Heyndrickxia acidicola: one gene and its partner. Each later gene encodes a partner of the first gene's protein in a complex. Links are inferred from orthologs where the notes say so. Each region holds a gene or a part of one and is shown in the gene's direction. Other genes may lie near its edges.

Region 1 (4,943 bases):
TGCGATACAGCATGCGCTGGAAAAAGGAGACAAGCAGTTCAGAATTGAAGGGTTCACTTCACTTGGTATCCTTCAAATCACAAGGAAGCGAACAAAAAGCTCCCTTTCTGAAGCTCTATTAATGCCATGCCCTGTCTGTAAGGGAAAGGGTAAGGTTGAGAGTCCGGAGACACTGGCTTTTCGTTTGGAAAGAGAACTGTGGGAAAAGCCTTTTCGTGAACATGAGGGCGTTCTGATTGAAATGACAGAGGATGTCAAAACCGCTTTTTGTGGTAATGACAATCTTCATCTTGAACGAATTGAAAAAAGTTTAAATGTAAAAATCTTTTTTAGTATCGTAAAACAAAATATTCCCTGCTGTCATATTCGTAAGTTTGGAACGGAAAAAGAGCTGTCGAAAGATATCGTGTAATTCAAAAACCTGTGTTGACACAGTCTAGGCCGTGTGATAGAATTTTTATGTTATGTTTGTAGCACCCGTGCTACAACCGCACAATTCAGGTACTAAGCTTTTGTTTAAAAGCAAAACGCCTGCATTTGGCGAGTCTGAGTTTATAAGGAGGTGCAGTTATGTACGCGATTATCGAAACTGGCGGTAAACAAATCAAGGTTGAAGAAGGCCAAGCTATCACTATCGAAAAATTGAATGTTGCTGAAGGTGAAACAGTTACTTTTGACAAGGTTCTTTTCGTAGGCGGCGAATCTGTAAAAGTAGGAAGCCCTGTAGTTGAAGGTGCTACTGTTACAGCAAAAGTCCAAAAGCAAGGTCGTTCTAAAAAAGTGGTTGTTTTCAAGTATAAAGCGAAGAAAAACTATCACAAAAAACAAGGTCACCGTCAACCATTCACACAAGTTGTAATTGAAAAAATCAACGCGTAAGGTGACTTGCATGATTCATGTTCAAGTTAACCGGTCATCCGACAGGATATTATCTTTTAAGATGGACGGACATGCAGAATTTGCTGAGCATGGCCAGGATATTGTCTGTGCAGGTGCATCAGCTGTATCCTTTGGTACCATTAATGCAATTATGGCGATAGCACAGGTTGAACCAGTGATTAAGCAATCCAAGAGCGGCATGCTGGAATGTATTATTCCAAAAGGGCTGCCTGAGGAGCAGGATCAAAAAGTTCAGCTTTTATTGCAAGGGATGATTATTTCCCTTCAAACGATTGAACAAGAGTATGGTGAATACATTAAAATAAACTTCCGATAGGAGGTGGAATACATGTTAAGATTAGATCTTCAATTTTTCGCGTCTAAAAAAGGAGTAGGTTCTACAAAGAACGGTCGTGACTCTATCGCGAAGCGTCTAGGTGCAAAACGTGCTGATGGCCAATTCGTAACTGGCGGGTCCATTCTTTACCGTCAACGCGGTACAAAAATCTATCCAGGTGAAAACGTAGGCCGTGGAGGCGATGACACACTTTTCGCTAAAGTTGATGGTGTAGTACGTTTTGAACGTCTAGGCCGTGACAAGAAAAAAGTCAGCGTATACCCTGCAGCAAAAGAAGCTTAATAACGAAGCTTTTTGTATATCTTCACCTTTATGATGGAGATATACTATAAAAAACTCTAATCGTTAATGCGATTAGAGTTTTTTTATTTTAGGCACTTTTCGTAAACTTTGTTGCTAAATGAGATAAAGAATGATTTGAATTGATGATTTAATTTTAAAAGATGTGAATTGCTTACGAAAAGATCCGCGAAAACAGACAACATGCGGAAAGATGCCTTGTACGGAAAGCACCAATCGATGCGAAAACAGCCTTTATTTAAGATTGTAATAAACGAATGTCGGGCCAATCATGGCCTTCACCCTTAAAGTGTGCTCCTAGCGCTTTTTTTATAAGTTATCCCTCTAATTTAACTCTATCTCGCTCCTTAGAACGATTTCTCCAAAAGCTTAGTCCAGATATCATTTAAGCATGATATAGAAAATGGGTGCATAACTAGATTTTATTCGACTTCAAAATGCATTAACACCGTATTTCTGATATACTATCAAAAGGTATAAAGAGAAATAGTACAGGGGAGCGCTATGTAACATGAAGAACTGGACAGTGGTTGAGGTGCTCCGGCACGCTCGGCATGATTGGATGAATAAATTGCAGCTAATAAAAGGAAATGTAGCTTTAAATAAATATGATCAGGTAGAACGTATTTTAGAAGAAATTATTATGGAAGCGCATCAGGAGTCCAGGATTTCAAACTTAAAACTTCCTGCATTTGCTCAGCTTTTATTGACATTCAATTGGGAGCATCACCAATTTCAAATTGAATATGAAATGCTGAATGAAGAAGGAGAACTGGCGGCCGACGATCTGAAGATTTCCCAATGGCTTACTTCTTTATTCGATATATTGGATCATGCCGTAGCACCCTATCACGATAATCATCTTTACATCTCTTTTGACACATTCGAAAACAGTGTGCGGTTCTTTTTTGAATTTAGCGGTACAATAACGAATAAGGAAACGGTAGCCGAGTGGATGGAAGAGCAAAAGAACGTCATTAACAAAATGGATGTAAAGAAGCTTACAGAAAACTCTTTCACCATGGAAGCCTTGGTATAACAAAATTTAACAAAAAAGTTTTTACATATAACGAAAAAAAGGTGGTACATCTATGTTTGTAGATCAGGTCAAAATCTATGTTAAAGGTGGAGACGGAGGAAACGGAATGGTCGCATTCCGCCGTGAAAAATATGTTCCTAAAGGCGGTCCTGCAGGCGGGGATGGCGGAAAAGGAGCCGACGTCATATTTGAAGTGGAAGAAGGATTAAGAACATTAATGGACTTCCGTTATCAGCGTCACTTTAAAGCGAAGCGCGGAGAACATGGTATGTCAAAAGGGCAGCATGGACGCAAGGCTGAGCCGATGGTTGTTAAGGTTCCGCCGGGTACAGTCGTAATTGACGATGATACGAAGGAAGTTCTTGCTGATTTAACGGAACACGGACAGCGTTCAGTTGTGGCAAAGGGCGGCCGTGGAGGAAGAGGAAATACCCGTTTTGCTACACCTGCTAATCCTGCACCGGAAATTGCTGAAAATGGGGAGCCTGGACAGGAACGTTACATCATCCTTGAATTAAAGGTTCTTGCTGATGTTGGACTCGTAGGTTTTCCTAGCGTAGGGAAATCCACTTTGCTTTCGGTTGTATCATCTGCAAAGCCGAAAATTGGTGAATACCATTTTACGACCATAGTTCCAAACCTTGGAGTAGTCGAGACTGAGGATAACAGAAGTTTCGTCATGGCCGATTTGCCAGGCCTAATTGAAGGAGCTCATCAGGGAGTGGGTCTTGGTCACCAATTCCTGCGCCATATTGAAAGAACGAGGGTTGTCGTTCATGTGATAGATATGTCCGCAATGGAAGGGCGGGACCCATACCAGGATTACATCACCATAAATCAGGAGTTAAAGGAATACAATCTTCGTTTAACCGAGCGCCCTCAAATCATTGTTGCCAATAAAATGGATATTCCTGAATCTGAAGAAAACCTTAAAGCATTTAAAGAACAGCTTAAAGATGATTTTCCTATATTCCCGATATCCACGGTTACCCGTCAAGGCATCAGAGATTTGCTTTTTGCAATAGCGAACCTACTGGAAGTAACACCTGAATTCCCTCTTTATGAAGAGAAGGAAGAAACTGATGATGTTAATCGTGTTGTCTACAGACATGAAAAGCAGGAAGCTGAATTTGCTATTACAAGGGATCCGGATGGAACATTTGTGGTCAGCGGAGATAAAGTAGAAAAGCTGTTTAAAATGACGAACTTTAACCATGAAGAGTCCATTAGAAGATTCGCAAGACAGCTCCGCTCCATGGGAATTGATGATGCACTGCGTGAAAAGGGTGCGAATGATGGTGATACCATCAGACTAATGGATTATGAGTTCGAATTTGTAGAATAGTTTGGCCGGTTCTTCCGGACACTGAGGAAATGGATATGCGGGAGGCATTGAAAGTGGGGAAAAACAAGGAACAGAAATTTATTCTTGTAAGCGAGGATGTCCTGCCTGAAGCGATGAAAAAGACACTTGAAGCCAAGGAGCTCCTTGAGAGCGGGAAGGCAGCCTCTATTTGGGAGGCTGTCCGCCTTGTTGATCTTTCAAGAAGTGCTTTTTATAAATATAAGGATACAGTGTTTCCTTTCCACGCCATGGTGAAAGAAAAGATTGTTACATTATTCTTTTTTCTGGAAGACCGTTCCGGATCACTTTCCGAATTATTAAGAGTGATTGCGTCTTATTCCTGCAATGTGCTTACGATTCACCAAACCATTCCCATTCAGGGGCGGGCAAATGTCACCGTCTCCTTAAACGTTACAGATATCCCCATTACCCTGGAGACCCTTATTAAAGAGCTTCAGGAGTTTGATTTTGTTAATCGGGTCGAGATACTGGGATCAGGTGCATAAAAAGAAAGGGATGTTCAGATTGAAAGCAGGTTATTTAGGGCCAAAAGCCACTTTTACAGATATAGCGGTACAAAGCGCATTTCCTTGGATGGAACGAATTCCGTTTGAAACCATTCCGGATTGTTTGGATGCAGTAAATGCCAATCAGGTCGATGTAGCGGTCGTTCCTCTTGAAAATACTCTTGAGGGCTCCGTTCATTTAACGGTTGATTATTTATATCATGAAAGCAATCCGCCGATTGTTGCAGAAATTACGGTTCCTATTCAGCAGCACCTGATGGTCCATCCGGAAAATCAGGAGAGCTGGAGAGAAACTGAAAAGGTCTTTTCTCATCCTCATGCTATAGCCCAATGCCATAAATTTCTTCATGGCGATTTAAGAGGTGCAAGCGTGGGGCAGGTTACCTCCACTGCTGCTGCCGCTAAATATGTCAGCGATCACCCTGAGCTTAAAGCAGCAGCTATTGCAAATGAATTGGCAGCAGAAAAGTATCAATTGTCCATAGTGAAAAGAAA
Region 2 (3,801 bases), 3.0 Mb from region 1 along the record:
ATTTAGGAGGTACTTTGCGCCTTGGATTGTACCCATGTAAAATTTACACAGGCACAAATGCTTTCGGTGTATATCAATCTGAAATGATTGAAGAGCGCCATCGCCATCGTTATGAATTTAACAATGATTTCCGCAGCCAAATGGAAGATGCCGGTTTTGTATTTTCCGGTACAAGCCCTGACGGAAGATTGGTCGAGATTGTAGAAGTAAAAGATCATCCTTGGTTCGTAGCTTCTCAATTCCATCCGGAGTTTACCTCAAGACCAACTCGTCCACAGCCTTTATTTAAAGGGTTTATTGAAGCGTCATTAAAAAATCAGCAATAAAGAATAGATTAAAAAAAGCCTGGATCCTTTGATTCAGGCTTTTTAATGCTTGCCAGGAAATTATAAAGTGCTAAACCTGTGGATATTTTTCTTGTCTAGCTCCAGCGCCTATCGGCTAACTGATTTCTATGTCTCCTCCCTACGATAAGTCAGCATCAGCTCGTGCCTCGCTGTGTTTCCTTTATCTCAGTCGAAGACTACGGAATCCGTACACCGATGAGCAAGGCGCTTCCGCCTTTCTAGTATTCATCCACGATTTCATCTAATGCAAATTTAATTCCGTAGTAAATGAATAAGGCAGCCATGGATGAAGGGAATGCTGTTCTATCTCCTGTTTCAGTAGGAAGCATCCCTTTGATTAGGGAGGTGTTGATATATACGTCGGCCAGATCACTGATAGTCTCTTCATCTTTGACGGTTCCGGCAATAACGGTAAACGGAATCCCTTTTTGGGATAGCTGACGGCCAAGCTGCAGTGCTTCAGGATCATTTGAAAAACGCGTAATAACGAGAACTCTGTCGGTCTCTGTTACCTCATCAAGTGTTAAAAGTCTCTCAGCCCCGTTTAATGGTTCAGCGCCCTCGAGAGCCTCGATAGCGACGGCATCCATTCCTTTAAAGGATTTTATGTATATATTTCCATCGCCGACAATTGCCTGCGCTAAAAGTCTTGCGCCATCTTCAATAGCTGGTTCTTCTTTATCATAAATCCTTTGGAAAAGGCCGTTCAATTGGGTCATAAACATTTTCATCATACGTTAAGTATCCTCCTTTCGCATAGGGTTATTTAAGCCCTGTTAAAATTATAAACAAAATAAAGAAAAATAGCGAAATCGCTAAAAAACTTGTTATTTCTCCATTGAAAGAAGGAAAATAGTTTACAAATAGAGAACTATATACTTATAGTATACATGCAAGTGAAAAGGAGAACAGAAGAACGGTATTTTTATGCCTGCACAAGAAATTGCACTGTTTAATCAGTCAGGGGGGAATTTGATGGATGACACAAAAGAAAAAATACTCATTGTAGATGATCAATTCGGCATCCGTATTTTGTTAAATGAAGTGCTCCAAAAAGAGGGATACAAAACTTTCCAAGCAGCAAATGGTGTACAGGCATTGGAAATTACAAAAAAGCATTCTCCAGATCTTGTATTGTTAGATATGAAAATACCAGGTATGGACGGAATTGAAATCTTGAAAAGAATGAAAGAGATTGATCCGGACATACGCGTTATCATTATGACTGCTTATGGAGAATTGGATATGATTCAAGAAGCAAAGGATCTAGGAGCGATCACCCACTTCGCCAAACCTTTCGATATAGACGATATCCGCAGTGCGGTCAGGGAGAATATGCCGATTAAATGACGGAAGCGGGCTGCTTCCATTTTTTAATGTATGAATAAAAATGATATCTCAACTTCTTGTTCTTTTACAGCCCAACGTTAACAAAACCTAGGTGATCTTTATCTAAACAGCCTGCTAAGCGAATGCCAGGGGAGAAAATTAATTGGCTCAATAACAGAGACGACTTTTTAAAAGCAGGCTTTGAAAAAGGCTCTGTTGTTTTTTAGGTCACAGTAAAGAAAGGAAACAAAAGTAAAAGTGGTTGCTTTTGTTCCTTTCTTTACTGCCAACGAGCTTAAAATGAGCCGTTATTAAAGTTGAAATAATAAAGCCAAAAATATAAAAGAGTTCAATGGCAAAAAAAATAGTAGTTTGATATGATGAAAATATAATATTATTTATTCTCTAAATAATCGTTTAAAAGAATTGGGGCAAAAAAGCCATTTTTCTGCACCTATTCAGTATAAAGGGGGAAATTTAATCATGCCTTTAGTTTCTATGACTGAAATGTTAAACAAAGCAAAAGAAGAACATTATGCAGTGGGACAGTTCAATATTAATAATCTTGAATTTACACAAGCAATTTTACTTGCCGCTGAAGAAGAAAAATCCCCTGTTATTTTGGGAGTTTCAGAGGGTGCCGGCCGTTATATGGGCGGATTTAACACAGTCGTTAAAATGGTTGAAGGATTAATGGAGGATTACCAGATTACAGTGCCTGTTGCGATTCATTTAGACCATGGAACCAGCCTTGAGAACTGCAAGAAAGCAATAGATGCTGGGTTTACTTCAGTCATGATTGATGCTTCCCACCATCCTTTTGAGGAAAACATAGAAATAACAACAAACGTAGTAGAGTATGCACACTCTAAAGGGGTATCGGTTGAGGCTGAGCTTGGAACAGTCGGCGGACAAGAAGATGATGTCATTGGGGAAGGAATCATCTATGCAGATGCGAAGGAATGCCAAGAGCTTGTTCAGCGAACAGGTATTGATTGTCTTGCACCTGCTCTGGGATCCGTACATGGCCCTTATCAGGGGGAGCCTAATCTTGGATTCAAAGAAATGGAGGAAATCGGTAACACAACTGGTGTTCCATTAGTCCTCCATGGGGGGACAGGAATCCCTACACATGATATTAAAAGAGCCATTTCACTTGGTACTGCAAAAATAAATGTAAATACTGAAAATCAGATAGCGTCTGCCAAGAAAGTAAGGGAAATTTTTGCAGCCGATTCCAAAGTGTATGATCCGCGCAAATATCTTGGACCTGCCCGTGAAGCTATCAAAGAAACAGTTATCGGTAAAATGCGTGAATTCGGTTCTTCCGGCAAGGCGTAAATTCCTGAATTAAGATAATAGAAAATGGGAAATGCATAAGGAAGCCGCCGCTTAGAGGCGGTTTCCGTTTTGTGTTTTTGGAACAATAAAGAATGACTCCTGCAAAAGGTGAGCGAAATGACCGGAAATTGGAAATATTTCGAGAGTTATTTTTTTATATAACAGTTGTTTATATTTTTTTATCTAGTATAGAATTTTAATTAAGCGAGTGTTTTAAGGGGTATTAAAAAAGAGACGAAGATTATAGAGAAATAAACCATAGGGAATCTCGCCCAAGGATCAAATATGACTGTCATACTGTCGAAATATACATTCAATGTGGCAACTAATGCTGCTTAGCCAGTATTTATTGCCATAGAAGGGAGTTTAAAATGGAAAAGCTTAAGATTGCAGGAGGCTATCCCCTTAAAGGAACCATTAAAGTAAGTGGTGCGAAAAATAGTGCTGTTGCATTAATTCCGGCTACTATCTTAGCGGAATCTCCAGTGACAATCGAAGGTCTGCCCGATATATCAGATGTCCAAATTTTAAAATCCTTGCTTGAAGAAATAGGTGGAAAAGTTACTTTTAAAAATGATGAAGATATGATTGTGGATCCCCGCAAAATGGTTTCCATGCCGCTCCCGAATGGAAAGGTTAAAAAACTAAGAGCCTCTTATTATTTAATGGGAGCCATGCTCGGGCGCTTCAAAAAAGCGGTTATTGGACTACCTGGAGGGTGCCATCTTGGACCAAGGCCGATTGACCAGCATATTAAGGGCTTTGAAGCCCTTGGTGCAAAGGT

What was found.
Region 2: the proteins of A5N88_RS00805 (region 1) and A5N88_RS14760 are in contact, whole or in part, in a solved structure (PDB 1F51), measured with the Bacillus subtilis proteins. The link is inferred for Heyndrickxia acidicola from one-to-one orthologs.

Annotation. Positions count from the first base shown.
Region 1 is NZ_KV440953.1:191,356-196,298, forward strand. The notes cover bases 988-3,812. They hold A5N88_RS00805 (sporulation initiation phosphotransferase B), read left to right. Parts: upstream 988-2,048; coding sequence 2,049-2,576; downstream 2,577-3,812. Other genes in these bases: A5N88_RS00795 (ribosomal-processing cysteine protease Prp), read left to right, coding at 988-1,216; rpmA (50S ribosomal protein L27), read left to right, coding at 1,229-1,519; obgE (GTPase ObgE), read left to right, coding at 2,629-3,812. Outside these bases: A5N88_RS00785 (Rne/Rng family ribonuclease), read left to right, coding at 1-412; rplU (50S ribosomal protein L21), read left to right, coding at 571-879; more of A5N88_RS00795, read left to right, coding at 890-987; more of obgE, read left to right, coding at 3,813-3,921; A5N88_RS00815 (ACT domain-containing protein), read left to right, coding at 3,957-4,427; pheA (prephenate dehydratase), read left to right, coding at 4,447-4,943. UniProt on the Bacillus subtilis protein: Key element in the phosphorelay regulating sporulation initiation. Acts on spo0A. Mediates reversible phosphoryl transfer from spo0F to spo0A.
Region 2 is NZ_KV440953.1:3,156,946-3,160,746, reverse strand. The notes cover bases 142-3,009. They hold A5N88_RS14760 (response regulator), read left to right. Parts: upstream 142-1,322; coding sequence 1,323-1,697; downstream 1,698-3,009. Other genes in these bases: A5N88_RS14755 (class II fructose-bisphosphate aldolase), read left to right, coding at 2,160-3,009; A5N88_RS14765 (DUF2529 domain-containing protein), read right to left, coding at 566-1,081; pyrG (CTP synthase), read left to right, coding at 142-326. Also shown: more of pyrG, read left to right, coding at 1-141; more of A5N88_RS14755, read left to right, coding at 3,010-3,017; murA (UDP-N-acetylglucosamine 1-carboxyvinyltransferase), read left to right, coding at 3,389-3,801. UniProt on the Bacillus subtilis protein: Key element in the phosphorelay regulating sporulation initiation. Phosphorylation of spo0B during sporulation initiation.